DNA from 2 places in the Comamonas antarctica genome. Region 2 is predicted to be linked to the other one. Evidence: predicted binding sites of a transcription regulator. Region 2 holds the regulator's gene; the other holds the start of a gene.
What was found. The regulator LexA, encoded in region 2, represses DNA repair genes until DNA is damaged. The targets are predictions, from matches to a motif close to ACTGTATNNNNATACAGT.

Region 1: recA (recombinase RecA) is a predicted target of LexA. The motif match lies at 1,345-1,362, and genes of this name have one in related genera.

Annotation. Positions count from the first base shown of each region.
Region 1 covers NZ_CP054840.1:115,700-125,522, forward strand. The annotation lists gene recX (recombination regulator RecX) at 1-88, opposite strand, end outside; gene recA (recombinase RecA) at 148-1,284, opposite strand; gene HUK68_RS00540 (MarR family winged helix-turn-helix transcriptional regulator) at 1,426-1,929, shown strand; gene HUK68_RS00545 (response regulator) at 2,026-2,700, shown strand; gene HUK68_RS00550 (sensor histidine kinase) at 2,954-4,414, shown strand; gene HUK68_RS00555 (LysR substrate-binding domain-containing protein) at 4,428-5,390, opposite strand; gene HUK68_RS00560 (Bug family tripartite tricarboxylate transporter substrate binding protein) at 5,531-6,496, shown strand; gene HUK68_RS00565 (N-formylglutamate amidohydrolase) at 6,575-7,504, shown strand; gene HUK68_RS00570 (SPOR domain-containing protein) at 7,736-8,446, opposite strand; gene HUK68_RS00575 (biotin--[acetyl-CoA-carboxylase] ligase) at 8,461-9,288, opposite strand; gene HUK68_RS00580 (SET domain-containing protein) at 9,285-9,803, opposite strand.
Region 2 covers NZ_CP054840.1:1,791,230-1,801,052, forward strand. The annotation lists gene zapE (cell division protein ZapE) at 1-457, shown strand, start outside; gene HUK68_RS08565 (hypothetical protein) at 469-1,224, shown strand; gene HUK68_RS08570 (PP2C family protein-serine/threonine phosphatase) at 1,255-2,010, opposite strand; gene HUK68_RS08575 (hypothetical protein) at 2,104-2,394, opposite strand; gene lexA (transcriptional repressor LexA) at 2,502-3,176, opposite strand; gene HUK68_RS08585 (asparaginase) at 3,270-4,253, shown strand; gene adk (adenylate kinase) at 4,341-4,997, opposite strand; gene HUK68_RS08595 (hypothetical protein) at 4,996-5,211, shown strand; gene kdsB (3-deoxy-manno-octulosonate cytidylyltransferase) at 5,282-6,103, opposite strand; gene HUK68_RS08605 (Trm112 family protein) at 6,100-6,282, opposite strand; gene lpxK (tetraacyldisaccharide 4'-kinase) at 6,301-7,284, opposite strand; gene HUK68_RS08615 (ExbD/TolR family protein) at 7,311-7,736, opposite strand; gene HUK68_RS08620 (MotA/TolQ/ExbB proton channel family protein) at 7,733-8,368, opposite strand; gene xseA (exodeoxyribonuclease VII large subunit) at 8,502-9,815, shown strand.

The sequences.
Region 1 (9,823 bases), 1.7 Mb from region 2:
GCTTGCGTTCGAGTTCGAGCCGGGAATGCTCGCGCTGCGCCAGCAGGCGCAGCGCGCGGCCCTTGAGGGAGAGGGTGTCGAAGCCCATGGCAATGCAAAAGCAAAAGCCCGGGCCGGGCCTACGCGGCCCAGCCCGGGCTTCACTGCTTACTCGCCCGCGGGTGCAGTGGCCGCTGCGGCCTTGTCCGCGCCCTTGTCGGCCTTGGCCGGCTTGCCGCCGGCGGCGGGAGCCGGGGTGGCGCCGGCCAGCAGGGACACGCCCAGGCTTTCGCGCACGCGGTTCTCGATCTCGAACGCCAGGTCCGGGTTCTCGCGCAGGAATTCGCGCGCGTTGTCGCGGCCCTGGCCGATCTTCTCGCCGCGGTAGGCGTACCAGGCCCCCGACTTGTCGAGGATCTTGGCTTCGACGCCCATGTCGATGATTTCGCCTTCGCGCGAGATGCCCTCGCCGAACAGGATGTCGAATTCAGCGGTCTTGAACGGCGGGCTGACCTTGTTCTTGACCACCTTGACGCGGGTTTCGTTGCCGATGGCGTTGTCGCCCTTCTTGATCGTGCCGGTGCGGCGGATGTCCAGGCGCACGGAGGCATAGAACTTGAGCGCATTGCCGCCGGTGGTGGTTTCGGGCGAACCGAACATCACGCCGATCTTCATGCGGATCTGGTTGATGAAGATGACCATGCAGTTGGTCTTCTTGATCGTCGCGGTGAGCTTGCGCAGCGCCTGGCTCATCAGGCGGGCCTGCAGGCCGGGCAGCGCATCGCCCATTTCGCCTTCGATTTCGGCCTTGGGCGTGAGCGCCGCCACCGAGTCGATGACGATCAGGTCGACGGCACCCGAACGCACCAGGCTGTCGACGATCTCGAGCGCCTGTTCGCCGGTGTCGGGCTGGCTGATCAGCAGGTCGGATAGCTGCACGCCCAGCTTCTGCGCATATTGCACGTCAAGCGCATGCTCGGCGTCGACAAACGCGCACTGGCCGCCTTGCTTTTGCATTTCGGCAATGACCTGCAGCGTGAGCGTGGTCTTGCCCGACGATTCCGGGCCGTAGATCTCGACCACGCGGCCGCGCGGCAGGCCGCCGACGCCCAGGGCGATGTCCAGGCCCAGCGAGCCGGTGGAAACGACCTGGATGTCCTCGATGGCTTCGCCTTCGCCCAGGCGCATGATGGTGCCCTTGCCGAACTGTTTTTCGATCTGCGCGAGCGCGGCTTGCAGGGCCTTGGCTTTTTCGCTGTTGGCTGCGGTGGCGGGGTTGCTGCCCTTGACTGTGGTGACGTCCATGAAAAACTCCTGATAAAGCAATGATTTTGGAGAGCACCGACGGTCTGTTGTTACTGCCAGCCTGGATGCTTGAACAGTAGTTTATGAGGGTTGTACTTTTCTGTATAGATGATTTTTAGTCAGTTTCCCTGACAATTACTCATGGCATCCCTTTCACCTTCCACTTCCTATTCCGATGACTGGCGCCAGCTCCATCTGGGCCGCTTGCTCGGGCATTCGATGCGCCGCTTCGATGCGCGTGTCATGCAGCTGATGGCGCATGCGCTCGAGGTGCCGCTGGCGCTGTCCAACCTTGCGGCGCGCGACCAGGTCAGCGCCGCGCACATCCACATCACGCGCCATCTGTCGCTGGCCGGCGACCGGTTGACCGATCTCGCCGAGCGCGCCGGCATGAGCAAGCAGGCGATGGCCGATCTGGTCGAGCAGTGCCTGGCATGGGGCTTGGTCACGCGCGAGCCCGATGCGCGTGACCGGCGCACGCGCTGGATCCGCTTCACGCCCACGGGGCTCAGCTGGCTGCAGGCGTTCCAGGCGGCCGTGGCCCAGGCCGAGGCCGAGTTCCGCGCCGAAGTCGGGGACGAGGTCGCGACCGTGGTGGCGCTCGGGCTCGAGGTCTATGCCGCCAGCAGCGGCAAGCCGGCATAGCGCGAAAACCCCAGGCCGGGCGGCGCCATCCACCCCTAGAATCGACCAAACCCCCGGCGGTCTTGCACTGCCGTGTCCATTCAGGGAAATATCCGCATGCGCATCTTGATTGCCGAGGACGACCAGGTCTTTGCCGATGGCCTGTTGCGCAGCCTGCGCGGCTCGGGCGCCGTGGTCAGCCATGTGGCCAGCGGCAGCGAAGCCGAGTCGGTGCTGATGACCAGCAGCGAGTTCGACCTGCTGATCCTCGATCTGGGCCTGCCGAAGATGCATGGCCTCGAAGTGCTGCGCCGGCTGCGCGGGCGCGGCGACGGCCTGCCGGTGCTGATCCTCACGGCCGCCGACAGCGTCGAAGAACGCGTCAAGGGGCTCGATTTCGGCGCCGACGACTACATGGCCAAGCCATTCAGCCTGCAGGAGCTCGAAGCGCGCGTGCGCGCCCTGACGCGCCGCGGCATGGGCGGCGCCAGCAGCACCATCAAGCATGGGCCGCTGGTCTATGACCAGTCGGGCCGGGTGGCCACCATCGACGGCAAGATGGTCGAGCTTTCGGCGCGCGAACTGGGCTTGCTGGAAGTGCTGCTGCAGCGCGCGGGCCGCCTGGTCAGCAAGGACCAGCTGGTCGAGCGCCTGTGCGAATGGGGCGAGGAGCTGAGCAACAACGCGATCGAGGTCTACATCCATCGCCTGCGCAAGAAGATCGAGCATGGGCCGATCCGCATTGCGACCGTGCGGGGGCTGGGATATTGCCTCGAAAAGATCCGCGATTGAGCATGGCTGACTGCTGGGAGGCAGCGACTTCCTCGCACATTGCTCGCCCTGAGCCTGTCGAAGGGCGTTTTAGGGCGTGCCGCAAAGAAGCCGTGGCTACTGTATGGAGGCCCTGCGTTCATCCTTCGACAGGCTCAGGACGAACGGGGAACCAGCAGAGGCCTTGCTGTTTCTTGGTCACGTCTGGCGAGACGTGTCTCGCTTCTCCCGCTCAGGACGAACAGACCGCCAATCGCGTGCTTCCCGATACGCCATGAAACTCTTCCAGCGCGAGCAGTATTCGCTGTTTGGCGGCATCCTGGACTGGATGCTCACGCCCTTGCTGCTGCTGTGGCCCGTGAGCCTGGCCCTGACCTGGCTGGTGGCGCAGGGACTGGCCAACCAGCCCTATGACCGCGCGCTGGAATATGACGTGCGCGTGCTGGCGCGGCAGGTGCAGCAGGGGCAATTGCAGTTCAGCCTGGCGCAGGCGCTGAGCCACAACCTGCGCGCGAGCGCTGCCGACAGCGTTTTCTACCAGGTGCTGGACCCGCAGGGCCGATTGGCGGCGGGCGAAAGCGCGCTGCCGCGGCCGCCCTGGACCGATGCCGAGCGGCGCAATGGCGAGGTCCAGTTGTACGACGCCGAACTGCGCGGCGTGGACCTGCGCCTGGCGGCGTTGTGGGTGCCGCTGCCGGAACCCGGCCAGCCACTGGCGCTGGTGCAGGTCGCCGAGGCCCGCGACCAACGCAGTGCGCTGGCCGGGGAGATCATCCGCGGCGTGATGCTGCCGCAGTTCGTTGTGCTGCCGCTGGCGGTGATGCTGGTGTGGATGGCGCTGGCGCGCGGCATCACGCCGCTGCACCGGCTCGAGGAGCGCATCCGCGCGCGCAAGCCCGACGACCTGTCGCCGCTGAACTTCGAGGATGTTCCGCTGGAAGTCGCGCCACTGGTCAATGCCGTCGACGACCTGCTGTGCCGCCTGAACGAATCGCTGGCGACGCAAAAGCGCTTTCTTGCCGATGCCGCGCACCAGCTCAAGACCCCGCTGGCGGGCCTGCGCATGCAGGCCGACCTCGCGCAGCGCGAGGGCACCAGTACGCAGGAACTCAAGCGCTCGCTGCAGCAGATCGGCCGCGCCAGCATGCGCGCGAGCCACACCGTCAACCAGCTGCTGGCGCTGGCGCGCGTCGAAGGCACGGGCGCGGCCATGGCAAAGCAGCGCTGCGACCTCGCGCAGCTGGTGATCGACGTGGTGCGCGACTCGGTGCCGCGCGCGCTCGACAAGCATGTCGACCTGGGCTACGACGGCGCCGAGCCGGGTGCGCCCGGGGTCTGGATGGAAGGCAATCCAACGCTGCTGACCGAGCTGGTGCGCAACCTCGTCGACAACGCGATCAACTACACGCCGTCCACCCCGGAGCAGCCCGGCGTGGTCACGGTGCGGCTGCTGGCCGACACCTTCGAACGCATGCTGCTGCTCGAGGTCGAGGACACCGGGCCCGGTGTGCCCGAGGCGGAGCGCGCGCTAGTGTTCCAGCCGTTCTACCGCGCGCTCGGCACGCAGGCCGATGGCTCCGGGCTGGGCCTGCCCATCGTGCAGGAGATTGCACGCCAGCATGGCGCCCAGGTGTCGCTCGATGCGGCGCGTCCGCAGCAGCTGCCGCCGGGGGCGCGCTTCAGCGTGCGTTTTTCGGCGTTGCGGGCGCTGCCGGCGCTGGCCGCGTTGCCCTGATGCGGACCTGGGTTCAGCTGCGGTCCGCGCCCGCCGCCTTGACCGCGGCGGCGCGGCTGGCGGCGAGCATCGCGGCGGCCGATTGCGCGGCCGATTCCAGCAGCCAGTCGCGCAGCGAGGCCAACGCGCCATGCTGGGCCCGCCCCTCGGGATAGAGGAACCAGTAGCCGAGGTGGCTGGTATAGCCGGGCAGCGGCTCGGTGACCAGGCCCGAGGCAATTTCATCCTGCACCAGGCAGCGCGGCACCAGGGCCACGCCCATGCCCGCCATCACCGCGCGGATGATGCTCTGGAACTGGTCGAACTGCGGACCATCCAAAGCGCGCATGCCGCTCACGCCATGGGCCTCGCACCACTGTGCCCAGGCATCGGGAATGGTCACATGGCGCAGCCGCGTGCAGGCGATCAGGTCTGCGGGCTGGCGCAGATCCAGCGCGCCGGGACTGCCCAGCGGCGGCGCGATCAGCGCCACCTGCTGGCCGACGAGATAGTGGGCGCGCGCGCCCGGCCAGTGGCCGTCGCCGAACAGGATGGAGCAGTCGAGTGTCGGGCTCTCGAAGTCATAGCCGTGCACATAGGGCACGAAATGCAGCGTGACCTGCGGCTCGCGCTGCTGGAACTGCGGCAGCCGCGGAATGAGCCACTTGGCGCCGAAGGTGGGCAGCACCGACAGGTAGAGCGCACCGCTGCGGTCGTCGCTGGTGATCAGCTCGAGCGTGGCGGCCTCGAGCTGCGACAGCAAGGCGCGCACCGCGCGTTCGTAGCGCTCGCCGGCCGGGGTCAGCGTGAGGCGCTTGCGGTTGCGCTCGAACAGCATCACGCCGACCCATTTCTCGAGTTCCTGCACCTGTTTGCTCACGGCGCTCTGCGTCAGATGCAGCGCCTCGGCGGCGCGCGAAACCCCGCCGAAACGCACCACGGTGGAGAAAGCCCGCAGCAGGTGCACGGGAGGGTTGAGTCGGCGCAAACTGGTCATGGCGGGGAATCACGGAGGTGGACTAGGGATGCTGGAAAAGCTTCAATATATTCCGATTTGGAATAATAACAGGCATAGGTATTGCTTTGTCTGTACCACGAATTCCGTTAATCTTTGTTATCGAAAAGGAAAATTTCACCATGCAACGTCGTCACTTTATTGCCTCCCTCGCTGCCACAACTGTCGTTCCTGGAATGTCTTTTGCGCAGGACAATAGCCGGCCCCTGCGCATCGTGGTGCCTTTCCCGCCGGGCGGCTCGACCGACATGGTCGTGCGCAACCTGCAGGACGTGCTGGGCCGCCTGCTGAACCAGCCCGTGGTGATCGAGAACCGCGCCGGTGCCGGCGGCTCGATCGGCATGTCCGAAGTGGCGCGTGCCACCGACAACCTGACGCTGGGCGTGGCCACGCTGTCGACCCATGGCGTGAACCCCGCCGTGCTGTCCAAGCTGCCCTACGACGCCACCAAGGACTTCGTCGGCGTGACCGAAATGGTCAAGGCCCCGGGCGTGATCGTGGTCAATCCCAAGGCCCTGCCGGTCAAGGACATGGCCGAACTGGTCGCCTACCTCAAGGCCAACCCCGGCAAGGTCAGCTACGCCACGCCCGGCAACGGCACCATCGGCCACATGTGGGGCGAGCTGTTCAAGCGTGCCACCGGCACCGACATGCTGCACATCCCCTACCGCGGCGCGGGCCCGGCCATCAATGACGTGCTCGGCGGCCAGGTCCCCGTGTACTTCGACCAGGTGGCTTCGTCGCTGGCCCAGATCAACTCTGGCAAGGTCCGCGCGATTGCCGTGAGCTGGCCCGAGCGCCTCGACGTGCTGCCCAATGTGCCGACCTACGCCGAACTCGGCTACAAGGACATCAACGATCCTTCGTGGTTCGGCCTGGTGGCACCCAAGTCCATGCCCGCGGCCCAGGTCGCGCGCATCCAGAAAGCCGTTGCCGCGGCGCTGAAGGAAGACGTGGTCAAGCAGCGCATGGCCGCTCAAGGCCTGTACCCCACCGGTACCAGCACGGCCGCTTTCACCAAGCAGATCGAGACCGAGATCGCCAAGATGAAGCAGGTCGCTGCCTACGCAAAGATCCAGCTGGATTAATACCCCCACCAGCCGCTTGCGCGGCCTCCCCCTTTCCTCTGTGGGGAGGGGGACGACACCCTCACTCTCAGTCTGCTTATGCATCCCGTCTTGCAATTGATCAGCCAACGTTTCCAGCATGCCCAGCCCGGCGCCGCCGGCGCTGCCGATGCGCCCGCTCCGGCCCAGATGGTGACCAGCGTCCCCGGCACCAGCGCCGTGGTGCTGGATTCGCCGCACAGCGGTACCTGGTATCCCGAGGACTTCGGGTCGTGCCTGCCGCTGGCCACGCTGCGCCAGGCCGAAGACACGCATGTCGAGAAGATCTATGCGTTTGCGCCCGCATTGGGCGTGAGCTGGGTCGAGGCGCACTTTCCGCGCATCTATCTCGATGCCAACCGGGACACCACGGAAATCGACTGCGGCATGATCGACGGCGACTGGCCGCTGCCGGTCACCGACGACCCGGTGGTGCTGCAGAAGGTGCGGCTGGGCAAGGGCCTGATCTGGAAGTTCACCGACGCCGGCGTGCCGATCTACGAGCGCGCGCTGTCGGTGGACGAACTGCTGGCGCGCATCGAGCGCTGCTGGAAGCCCTACCACGCGGCCGTGGCCAAGGCGATCGACGCGGCGCATGCGCGCCATGGCTACAGCATCCACATCAACTGCCACTCGATGCCCGCGGTCGCGGCCAGCCATGCCACGCTGCATCCGGGCCTGGTGCACGCCGATTTCGTGATTGGCGACCGCGACGGCAGCACGGCCGACCCGCGCCTGTCGCAGCGCATCTGCAGCTTCCTGCGCGAGCGCGGCTACAGCGTCGACTACAACCACCCCTACAAGGGCGTGGAGCTGGTGCGCCGCTATGGCAACCCGGCCGACAACCGCCACAGCATCCAGATCGAGATCAACCGCAAGATCTATATGGACGAGCAGACGCTGGAACTCGACCAGGCGGGCTACCTGCGCCTGACCAGGGACCTGCAAGCCCTGGTCGAAGACCTGATGGCGCTGGACCCGCGCGCCTGAGCATTTGCTGCGCATGAAAAAACGGCCCGGTTTTCCCGGGCCGTTTTTGTTGGCGGTGGACACCCACCCTTCGACAGGCTCAGGGGGGCCCGCCCAGGGTGCGCGGCTCAACAACCGTTCGTCCTGAGCTTGTCGAAGGATGGACGGGCTGGGTCGAGCTCCGGGGACACCCTTCGACAGGCCCAGGGGGGCCCGCCCAGGGTGAGCGGATCGGGACGGCGGGTGCCGCGATCACGACGCGCAGGCGCGCAGCGGCTTGGCGCCGAAGGCCGGCAGCGCCTCGACCTGCGCGCGCAGCGCCGGGGTGGCCGTGGGCAGGCGCAGGATGAAGCCATGCTTGTCGGGGCGCTCCTGCACCACGCGTGCGCTGCGCACGCCCTGGCGCACCAACTGCGTCAGCTCGCGCGTGGCGGCCTCTTCGCTGCTGAAGCGGCCCAGCGACAAGCCGGGTTCGAGCGTACCGCCCGCGCGGTCGTGGTCGAGCTTGCGTGCCACCAGTTCGGCGCGCTTTTTCTCCAGCGCCTGGTTGTCCGCAAACTTGCCCATGTAGACCATCCAGCGGCCGGGCTGGGTGATGGCATCGAGCTTCCAGCTGCCTTCGGGCAACTGCAGCACCAGCGCGCGGCGCAGCGTGTCCGATGCGTCGTCGTCATAGATGCCGGCTTGCAGGCACTGGGCCGGGCCGTCAGGGGCCGGGGCGGGCTCGGCCGGCGCTTCAGCCACCGCGGGCGCGGGCGCTGGCGCCTGCGCCGCGGCCGGTGCCTCGGCCTGCGCCGCGGCGGGGAGCTTCAATTGCAGCGTTTCGGGGCGCAGCTGCTGCTGCAGGCGCTCGGGCTCGCGGTGCTGCTCCGGGGCCCAGCCCAGGCTGGCCAGCGCGCCCTGGCTCCAGGCGAAATAGCCGGCATTGGCCAGCAGCAGGATCAACAGGGCAATGCGCAGCATCGAAGGCCTTTCTGTCAGGCAGTGGGCGCGGTGCGGGGCCGCACGCTGATGTCCGAACTGGTCACGGCGCGCAGGCCCGCGTCGGTCTGCACCAGCAGCGCGCCATCGGGACCCACGCCCTGGGCCAGGCCGCTCTGGCCGTCGCTCAGGTTGACGACACGGCCTTGCAGCAAGTCGCGTTCGGCAAAGCGCGCGCGCACCGGTGCAAAGCCGTGCTGTTCAAAGGCCTGCAGGGCCTGGACCAGCGGCGGCACGATGCGGCCCAGCGCCGTGGGGGCGTCGAGCGCGGGGTCGATGTCGTGCAGGCTGGCCGGCTTGGTCGACAGGCCTTCGGCCGCGGGTGCCCGCACGTTGAGACCCATGCCGATCACCACATAGCGCGACGGGCCGCCGGGGCCGATGCCGTTGGCGGTCTCGATCAGGATGCCGCCAAGCTTGCGGTCGCCTTCGAGCCAGAGGTCGTTGGGCCATTTGAGGCCCAGGCGTGCGCGCGCATCGCCCGCAGAGGGCAGCTGCGGCTGCAGGCTTTGCGCCAGGCTCACGCCCACGGCCAGCGACAGTCCCGACCATTCGACCGGGTCCATGGGCAGGCCCAGCGAGAAGGTCAGCGAATCGCCGATGCCGCTGACCCACTGGCGGCCGAGCCGGCCGCGGCCCGCGGTCTGGCTTTCGGTGACCAGCAAGATGGGTTCGCAGCGGCCGGCGCGCGCGCGGCGCATCAGCTCGGTATTGGTGGAATCGATCTCCGGCAGGATCTCGACGCTGAAGCCCTCGAGCAGCGGGCTCACGGCCTGCCAAAGCGTCTCGGCGGGCCAGCGGATGGGGTGGGCAGGCAGGCTCATGCGGCGCGCTCCAGCTGGTCGCCAGGCATCGGCGGGCGCCAGCCGCGCTTGGGCGCGAGCAGCGTGCCGCGGCAGTTGGCAGCGCCGCAATAGCAGGGATACTCGGCCTTGAGCTTGGCGGTATAGCGTTCTTCGAGCATCAGGCCATAGTCGTAGTTCAGCTCCTCGCCGGCCGCAATGTTGCGCAGCGCGCGGATGAAGATGCGGCCGTCCTGCTCGTCGGTGTAGCAGTTGGGGTTGCAGCTGTGGTTGATCCAGCGCGACGAGTTGCCGCCGAAGTTGGCGTCGATCACGCGGTCTTCGTCGACGTGGAAGTAGAAGGTGTGGTTGGGCTGCAGCGGATCGTGCGGGTGGCGGTCCTGGGCCTGCTGCCAGGAAATGATTTCACCCGTGTACTCAATGAGGATTTCGCCCTCGGCAATATCCTGCACGGCAAAGACCCCCTTGCCATGCACGCCGGAGCGCCGGGTCTGGATGCGGCGCGAGGCCGGCGAAGAGGGCTGGGTGCGGGGCATTGGAATCTCTGATACTTTGA
Region 2 (9,823 bases):
GGGCCCCGAAGCCGATGCCGCGATGGAGGAGACCTTCAACCGCCTCGCGGAAGTGCAGGACGAGGACCCGGTGCTGCATATCGAGGCGCGCGAGATCCGTGCGCGCCGGCGCGCGGGCGGGGTGGTCTGGTTTGATTTCAAGACCTTGTGCGGCGGCCCGCGCTCGCAGAACGACTACCTCGAGATCGCCACCCAGTTCCACACCGTGCTGCTGTCCGATGTTCCGTTCATGCCGGTCAACATGGCCTCGCCCGCGCGGCGCTTCACCTGGCTGGTCGATGTGCTCTACGACCGGCGCGTGAAATTCATCCTTTCGGCAGCAGTGCCTCCCGAGCAGCTCTACACTGAAGGTCCATTGGCGCACGAGTTCCCGCGCACCGTCTCGCGGCTCAACGAGATGCAGTCGCAGGAGTTCCTGTCGCTCGAGCACCGCCTGGTCGACACCAGCCTGACCTGAGGTCCATGCCCATGATCCGCCTGTCTTTCCCTTGCTTTGCCGCAACGCGATGGCTGCGCACGACTGCCGTGGCGCTGGCCCTGCCGTTGGCGGCGGGCCTGGCGCAGGCCCAGCCCGCGCAATTGCCGCCCACGGCCAGCAAAGCCGAGCGCGCGACCGTGAAGGCCGAGCGCGACGCGACGCGTGCGCGCATATCCGCCGAACGTGCGGTCATACAGCAGCGACTCAAGCAGCAGGAAACCGTCTGCTACCAGCGCTTTGCGGTGGAGAACTGCCTGAGCGAGGCGCGCAACCAGGCGCGCCTGGCCGACAATGCCTTGCGCGACGAGGAAAGTGCCATCAACGCCGTCGAGCGGCGCGAGAAGTCGGCGGCACGGCTGCATTCGATCGAAGAGAAGGTCCAGGAAAAAAACCAGCAGGCACCCGCCCAGCCGGGCGTCCAAAGCACGGTGCGCGCTGCGCCCCCACCCAAGTCCACACCCAAGTCCACGCCCGCGGCGCCCACGGCGCAGGACCTGGTCGAGGTGCAGGCCCAGCGCGCACAGCAGGCGCGCGAGCGTGCCCAGGCGCAAAGCCAGCGCAACGAGGCACATGCCGCCGAGCAGTCCCGCAAGCAAAGCGGCGAGGCCGAGCGCCGCGCAGCCTCGCGCCAGCGCTATGAGGAAAAGCAGCGCGAGGCGCAGGAAAACCGCGAACGCCAGCGCGCCAAGGCCGCGGAATCGGACAAGCCCAAAGCGGCGCCGCTGCCCCGGCCCCCCGCGCCCTGAGCCACCGCGGCGCGAGCCGCATTGCGGTTTTTACCGCGCCTCGATTTTCACGATGACCAGGCTGAGATTGTCGCCGCGACCCTGCGCGCGCATGCGCGCCTGGCGCACCAGCAATTCGGCCGCATCGCGGGGTGCCAGCGCCTGCAGCAGCATGCCCAGCTCCTCGGTGTCGAAGTAGTGCCAGAGCCCGTCGCTGCAGGCCAGCAGCGTGCTGCCGGGCGCCAGCCGCTCGATGTGGTGCGGCGTGGCCGGTGGCAAAGTGTGGCTGCCAAGGCAGCCGGCCAGGATGTTGGCATGCGGATGGTCCTGCGCCTGGGCTTCGCTCAGTTCGCCGCGGTCGACCAGCGACTGGACATAGGAGTGGTCGCGCGTGCGGTGCACCAGCTTGTCCTGCTCGAAATGGTAGATGCGCGAATCGCCTGAATGCACCCAGTGGCATGCTCCGCTGGGCAGGACCAGGAACGCCGCCATGGTGCTGTGCGGTTCCTGCTCTGCCGAGATCGCGGTGAGGCGAATGACGGTATGCGCCTCCCGCACCATGTTCTGCAGCAGTTGGGCCGCATCGTCGCTGGCCGGGTCATAGCGCTCGAACAGCTGGTGGCAGGTCAGCATGACCTGATCGGAGGCCTTGCGGCCGCCGCTGCGTCCGCCCATGCCGTCAGCCACCACTCCGAGCACGCAGCCATGCACGCGTGCGTGCTGCAGCAACGCCACTTGATCCTGCTGATAGGCGCGGTCGCCGCGGTGGGTACCGGTTACTGCAAAGAGGCGAAAGGACGAGTGCATGGAACAAGAAGGCCCGAAGGGCTGTTCGAAACGTGCAGTGCAAGAGTGTAGCAACCGGATTTTCCGCTGACCCGCAGTCCACCTGGAGCGGCTTCAGCCGCAGGCGTATTCGTTGAAATCCAGCCGGTTGAGCGCGGCGCAGACATCGGCCATGCGGCCTGAGATCAGCAGCCTCCCGCCCTGGGTCTGGCCCTCGTTGCGCAGGATGCGCACGCCGCCATGGACCGCCGAGGGGCGCGCCTGGCGTACGGGATGCCGTACCTGGCGCATCGAAGCGCTGCGCAGCGGCAGGGAGGTGAGGCCGTGCGCGACCGGGGCATGGCCGAAAAGCATGTCATTTTGGGCGTGGCGCGAGAAAGGCAGGGCCTGCAAAGCGAATTGCATGTGATATCTCCAGCAAGGTGATTACGACGGCCGCAGCCGTGCTTCGACCAATAAGGTCGAGGGGTGCAATGCATGGGCCAGCGGCCCTGCGAGGGAAAGCGCGCCTGTTACATGAACAGGGTGTTGCGGATCAGGCCCACGGCCAGACCTTCGATGGCGAATGGCTCGTCGGGACGGACATGGATGACCGGAAAATCGGGATTCTCGGGCAGCAGTTCGATGCCGGTACGCGTGCGGCGCAGGCGCTTGACCGTGACTTCGTCGCCCAGGCGCGCGACTACAATCTGTCCGTCGCGCGCTTCGCGGCTGGCCTGTACGGCCAGCAGGTCGCCATCCATGATGCCGGCGTCGCGCATGGACATGCCGCGCACCTTGAGCAGGTAGTCGGGCTTGGCCTGGAACAGCGTGGGCTCGACCGCATAGGTCTGGTCGATATGCTCCTGCGCCAGGATGGGCGAGCCGGCTGCAACGCGGCCGACCAGCGGCAGCACCAGCGAGGCCACCGCGGCCAGCGGCGAAGTGAAGCTCGCGCCGCGCGCCGCGTTGATGTTGCGCACGGTGTCATGCCGCAGGCGGATGCCGCGCGACGTACCGCTGACCAGTTCGATCACGCCTTTGCGTGCCAGGGCCTTCAGATGTTCCTCGGCGGCATTGGCGGAGCGAAAGCCCAGCGTGCCAGCGATCTCTGCGCGGGTCGGGGGCGCTCCGGTGCGCTCGATGGCAGACTGGATCAGATCCAGGATTTGCTGCTGTCGCGGTGTGAGCTTGGGGTGGTCGAGCATGGCGGTCCTTAAGAGGCTTGCAACGGCAAGCTGCTATCAATCTGTTCTTTTATACAGTGACTGTATTTTTCACCAGTTTTCAAGGAGCCGCAAGTGGGCAATTCAAATAATGTGGTGATATTGGCCACAGGCGGCACCATCGCGGGAACGGCAGCCCATGCATCGCAGGCGGTCGGCTATACGGCGGCGCAGCTCGGGGTGGAGCAATTGCTGGCGGCGGTGCCCGACCTGGCCCAGGTGGCCGGCGGGGGCCTGCTGGCCGAGCAGGTCGCCCAGGTCGACAGCAAGGACATGGACAACGCGACCTGGGTGGCATTGGCGCAGCGCTGTGCCCACTGGCTCGCGCGTGATGACGTGCGTGCGCTGGTCATCACCCACGGCACCGATACGCTGGAGGAAACCGCCTGGTTCCTGGAGCAGGTATTGCCACGCACCGGCAAACCTGTGGTCCTGACCTGTGCCATGCGGCCCGCCACAGCGCTGCTGGCCGACGGTCCGCAGAACCTGCGCGATGCCGTGGCCTGCGCCGTCGATGCGCAGGCCGCGGGCGTGCTCGTGGTGGCAGCGGGGACGGTGCATGGCGCACGGGCCGTGCGCAAGCTCCACCCGTATCGCGTGGATGCATTCTCGTCGGCCGGGCTGGGCGTGCTGGGCTGGGTCGAGGAAGGGCGCGTGCGCTGGCAGCAGCGCCCCTGCGCCGACAGCGCTGCCGCATGGCAGGGCAGCATCGCGGCGCTGGCCGCAGCAGGCCCATGGCCCTGGGTCGAGCTGGTGACCAGCCACGCGGGTGCGGATGGCCGCGCGGTCGATGCATTGCTGGCCCACGGTGTACAGGGCCTGGTGGTGGCCGCGACGGGCAACGGCACGCTGCACCATGCACTCGAGGCCGCGCTGCGGCGCGCCCTGCAGGCCGGCGTGCCGGTCTGGATGGGCACGCGCTGCGCCGAAGGGCAGCTGGTGTTGGCGTCCGAAGGCCCGCAGGGGGCGCTGGATGCGCCGGTGCTGCGCCCGGTCGATCTGCCGCCGCTCAAGGCACGCATCAGCCTGCAGCTCGCGTTGCTGGCGCGCAGTGCCTGACGCGGCGAGCGCGCGGCACAAAAAAGGCCGCTGCCAGAAGGCGCGGCCTGTTTTCCAGAAGCGGCGAATACCGCGCCGGGCTGGCGATCACTCGGCCAGGGCCTGCAGCGCGCGCGCGGTGATTTCCTCCACCGAGCCCATGCCGCTGATGGCGCGGTACTTGGGCGCCTGGGCCGGATCTTGCTCGGCCCATTGGCGGTAGTAGTCGACCAGCGGACGGGTCTGATCGCTGTAGACCTGCAGGCGCTTTTGCACCGTTTCTTCCTTGTCGTCCTCACGCTGCACCAGTTCCTCGCCGGTTTCGTCGTCCTTGCCGGCAACCTTGGGCGGATTGAACTTGACGTGGTAGGTCCGGCCCGAAGCCGGGTGCGAGCGGCGGCCGCCCATGCGTTCGATGATGGCCTCGAACGGCACGTCGATCTCCAGCACGTAGTCGAGCTTGACGCCGGCGGCCTTCATTGCGTCCGCCTGGGGGATGGTGCGCGGGAAGCCGTCGAACAGGAAGCCGTTGGCGCAGTCTTGCTGCTGGATGCGTTCCTTCACCAGGCCGATGATGATCTCGTCGCTGACCAGCTGGCCTGCATCCATCACCGCCTTGGCCTGCTGGCCCAGCGGCGTGCCGGCCTTGACGGCCGCGCGCAACATGTCGCCGGTGGAGATCTGCGGGATGCCGTACTTCTGGCAGATGAAAGCAGCCTGTGTGCCTTTGCCGGCGCCGGGCGCGCCCAACAAAATCAGTTTCATGGAAATCCTCGAAGAGTTGAAATTCTTTTGGGCAACAAATGACCCGGCGGGCAGCCGAGCCGGCCGGGTCCATGTCGCGTTTTTTCGCGGCAAGGATAGCACGCGTGCACCGCGATGGGACCTACCGCGTGATGGTTTCGTGACAGGCGCCACGCCAGCGCACGCTGTAGGTGCAATCCTTCCCTCAGATTTTCGTATTTTCTGTTATCTGTGAAATGGACGTCTCTTGCGGCGCCAAGCATGGCTGCCGCGCAGGGATATCGCCTTGCCCTTCAAGCCCTGGGTCAGCCCAGCAGCGCGCGCACGCGTGCCAGGTCGGCAGGGGTATCGACGCCCGCACCCGGTGCATCGTGCGTGACATGCACCGCGATGCGGTGGCCGTGCCATAGGGCGCGCAGCTGCTCCAATGCCTCGATGGCTTCGGTGGGCGCGGCAGCAAGATGGGGAAAGCTGCGCAGGAACCCCGCGCGATAGCTGTAGATGCCGACATGGCGCAGCGGGGCGAAGCCGGCGTGGCCGCCCAGTGCCGCAGCATCGTTCCACCATGCCTGGTCGGCATGGTCGCGCGCGAACGGAATCGGCGCGCGGCTGAAATACTGCGCCAGACCCTGTGCGTCAAGGACGACCTTGACCACGTTCGGGTTGCGCCAGTCGTCCAGCGTGGCAATCGGGTGCGCAGCTGTTCCCATGCTGGCTTCGGGGACCTGCGCCAACACCTGTGCCACAGCGTCGATCAGCTGCGGATCGATCAGCGGCTCGTCGCCCTGGACGTTGACCACGCAATCGCTGCCGTCCAGACCCAGCTGCTCGCAGGCTTCGGCGAGCCGGTCGCTGCCGCTTGCATGGTCGGTACGGGTTAGAAGCGCCTGCACGCCATGCGCCTCGCAGGCCGCGACGATGCGGGCGTCGTCCGCGGCGACCACGACCTTGGCCGCCTGGCTCAGCAGCGCGCGCTGCGCGACGCGCACCACCATCGGCAGGCCGGCGATATCCGCGAGCGGTTTGTCGGGCAGGCGGCTCGACGCCATGCGCGCTGGGATCAGTACCGTGAAGCCGCTGCTGGCGAACAGCGCGGGCGCGGCGTGGGCGGGCGCGGCAGCGGTCACGCTTCGAGTTCCTCGTCGGTCAGCGTGCGCGCCTCGTTTTCCAGCAGGATGGGCATGCCGTCGCGCACCGGGTAGGCAAGGCGTGCGCTGCGCGAGACCAGTTCCTGGCGCTCGCGGTCAAAAGTCAGTGGGCCCTTGGTGACGGGGCAGACGAGCAGTTCGAGGAATTTGGCGTCCATGGCGGTTGGAAATGATGATCAGTGATTCGATGATAGAGACAGTGCCTGGTCGAGCGCGGGAAAAAATCCTTCGGCAATGGAGATTTCCAGCGGCACGGCCCAGGCCTCGGGGTGGCGCGTCCACAGCTTGACCGCGTCTTTTTCCGTGCAGATCAACGCGGCCGCGGCGCCGTCCTTGCCGCTCCAGCTCGCAAAATTATAGTGATCGGGCAGGGCCTCGGCGCGGGCCAGCGTCAGCCCCTGGGCAGCGAGCATGGCAAAGAAATCGGCGGGCCGGGCCACGGCGGCCAGCGCGTGCAGCGGCTGGCCGCGCAGCGCCGCCAGCGCGATGCGTTCGCCGCGCGCATTGTGTGCATGGCTGGCCAGCGCACGCCGCAGCGCGAATGCGGGGGCGGTGCCGTTCGGACGCGGGCCCGCATACAGCACCAGGTCGACCTCGCGCGGCCACGGCTCGCGCAGCGGGCCTGCAGGCAGCAGGAAGCCGTTGCCCGTGCCTTCGTCGTTGAACACGCACAGCTCGACATCGCGCGCCAGCGCCAGGTGCTGCAAGCCGTCGTCGCAGACGATGAGCTGCGTTGCCGGGTAACGCGCACGCAGCGCGCGCACGGCATCGATGCGGGCCCGCGCCACGAACACCGGAGCGCCGCTGGCCCGCGCCAGCAGCGCGGGCTCGTCGCCGACGCTGTCCGCCGTGCTGTCGGCGGTAGCCTCGCGGCAGTCGCCGGTGCTGCGGCCGTAGCCGCGCGAGACGATGCCCACCGCCAGGCCGCGCCGCTGCAGGTGGCGCACCACGGCCAGCGTCACCGGGGTCTTGCCCGCGCCGCCCACGATCACGTTGCCGACGACGATGACGGGAATGCCGGCGCGCTGCTGGCGCAGCAGGCCCGCGGCGTACAGCGCACGGCGCGTGCGCACCAGGGCGCCATAGAGCAGCGACGCCGGCCACAGGGCCCAGGCGAGCGCACCGCGCCGCTGCCAGGCTGTGCGCAGGTCCAAGGGCATGGAAGTCTCGGGCGGCCGGCGCGTGCTCAACGCCGCTGGGCCTGCGACGACTGCGTCGCGAAGGTGATCTGCGCCAGGCCTGTGCGGCGCGCGGCCTCCATCACGGAGATCACCGCCTGGTGCGGCGCCGTGGCGTCGGCGCTGATGATCAGCACGCTGTCGGGGCGGCTTTGCGCCAGGCCCGCGAGGCCCTGGGTCAGCGCGGCCACGCTGGTGTCCGACAGCGCGGTCTTGTTGATCGCATAGCGGCCGTCGGCCGCCACGGACACGATGATTTCCTGCGGCCGGTTGCGTTGCTGCTCGACATTGGCGACCGGCAGCGTGAGCTGCAGTTCGGTGAACTTGCTGTAGGTGGTCGACAGCATCAGGAAGATCAGGACCACCAGCAGCACGTCGATGAACGGGATCAGATTGATCTCGGGTTCATCGCGGTGGCGCGGACGGAAATTCATCGCGCCGCCCGCAGCCGCGACAGATGGCGCACGAACTGCTCGGCCGACAGTTCCAGCGTGAGCAGGTATTCGTCGATGCGGCCGCGGAAATAGCGCCAGAAGATCAGCGCCGGAATCGCCACGATCAAGCCGAAGGCGGTGTTGTAGAGCGCGATCGAGATGCCGTGCGCGAGCTGGGCCGGGTCGCCCGTGCCCGAGGCCTGGCCGCCACCCTGGGAGCCGAAGATCTCGATCATGCCGATCACCGTGCCCAGCAGGCCCAGCAGCGGCGCGGCCGAAGCGATGGTGGCCAGCGCGGCCAGGTATTTTTCCAGCTTGTGCGCGGCGGCGCGGCCCGCGCCCTCGACGCTTGCGCGCAACTCTTCTTCCGAGGCATTGGGGTGGGCATGCAGCGTCTGCAGGCCGCTGGCCAGCACTTCGCCGAGCACCGAGTTCTGCGCCAGCTGCTGCACCACATCGGGCGCGGGCACGCCGCGCGACGATACCGCGACGGCCTCACTGAGCAGTTGCGGCGGGGCCACACGCGCTGTCTTGAGCGCCATGAAACGTTCGAAAACCAGCGCCAGCGCCAGGATGGAGCAGGCAATCAGCGGCCAGATGGGCCAGCCTGCGGCTTGTATGATCGACAGCAATTACTCTCTCCACGCGAAGGGGTGCAGCCGGGATTATGACCGAGGTGCCGGCGCGTGGAAGCGCAAATTCCAATCGAATGCCGGGGCTGCGGCCCCGCCGCCGACCGGGCCCCCTGAGAAAGCGTTTTGCCCTATGTATGATTTTTTCGAGCCGCCGCGTGCAGCGCCGCGGCCCACGGTCTGGGAAGTGGGCGCGCTGTGCCGCGCCGTGGCGGATGCGCTGCAGGCGCGCTTCAACCCGGTCACGGTGCGCGGCGAGATCAGCGGCTTCTCGCGTGCCGGCAGCGGCCACTGCTACTTCAGCATCAAGGATGCACAGGGCCAGATCCGCTGCGCGATGTTCCGCCGCGCCGCGCTGCAGATGGATTTCACGCCGCGCGACGGCGAACTCGTCGAGCTGCGCGGCAAGCTGGGAGTCTATGAGCAGCGCGGCGACCTGCAGCTGATCGTCGACAGCCTGCAGCGCGCCGGGCAGGGCGCCTGGTTCGAGCAGTTCCTGCGCCTCAAGGCGCAGCTGCAGGCCGAGGGACTGTTCGATGCCGAGCGCAAGCGCCGCCTGCCGGCCATGCCGCGCGGCATCGGCCTGGTCACATCGCCGGGCGCAGCCGCGCTGCACGATGTGGTCACGGCGCTGCGCCGGCGCGTGCCGCACATTCCCGTCGTGCTGGCGCCGGCGCTGGTGCAGGGCGCCCAGGCGCCGCAGTCGCTGCGCGAGGCGCTGGTGCAGCTCTACCGCATGGCCGAGGAGCCGGGAGCCGGGCCGGCCATCGATGTGATCCTGCTGGTGCGCGGCGGCGGCTCGATGGAGGACCTGTGGGCCTTCAACGACGAGCAACTGGCCCGGCTGATCGTGCAAAGCCCCGTGCCGCTGATCAGTGGCGTGGGCCATGAGACCGATTTCACGATTGCCGACTTCTGCGCCGACCTGCGCGCGCCCACCCCGACGGCCGCGGCCGAGCTGGTGTCGCTGCCGCGTGACAGCTGGCTTGCGGAACTCGCCCAGCGCGCGCAGCGCCTGCAAGCCGCGGCGCAGCGCCATCTCGACCGCCACCAGCAGCGGCTGGACCATGCGACGCAGCGGCTGGGCCGGCCTTCGGGCCAGCTGGCGCGCAACCAGCTGCTGCTGGCGCGCAGCGCCCAGCGCCTGCGCCACGCGGTGCAGCTGCGGCTGCAGCAGCAAGGCCATCGCCTGGAGCAGCGCGGGCAGCAATTGCCCCAGGGGCTGCTGCGCGCGCTCGAAGGCCAGCAGCGCCGGCTCGAGCGTGCGGCGCTGCGGCTCGAGCTGCTGGATCCGCGCCATGCGCTGCAGCGCGGCTATGCGCTGCTGACCGATGCCCAGGGCCACGCCGTCACGCGTGTGGCGCAGGCGCGGCCCGGCGATCGGCTGCGTGCGTCGCTGTCGGATGGCGATATCGATCTCGCCGTGACCCAGCCCCGGCTGCTTTAGGCCGCGCG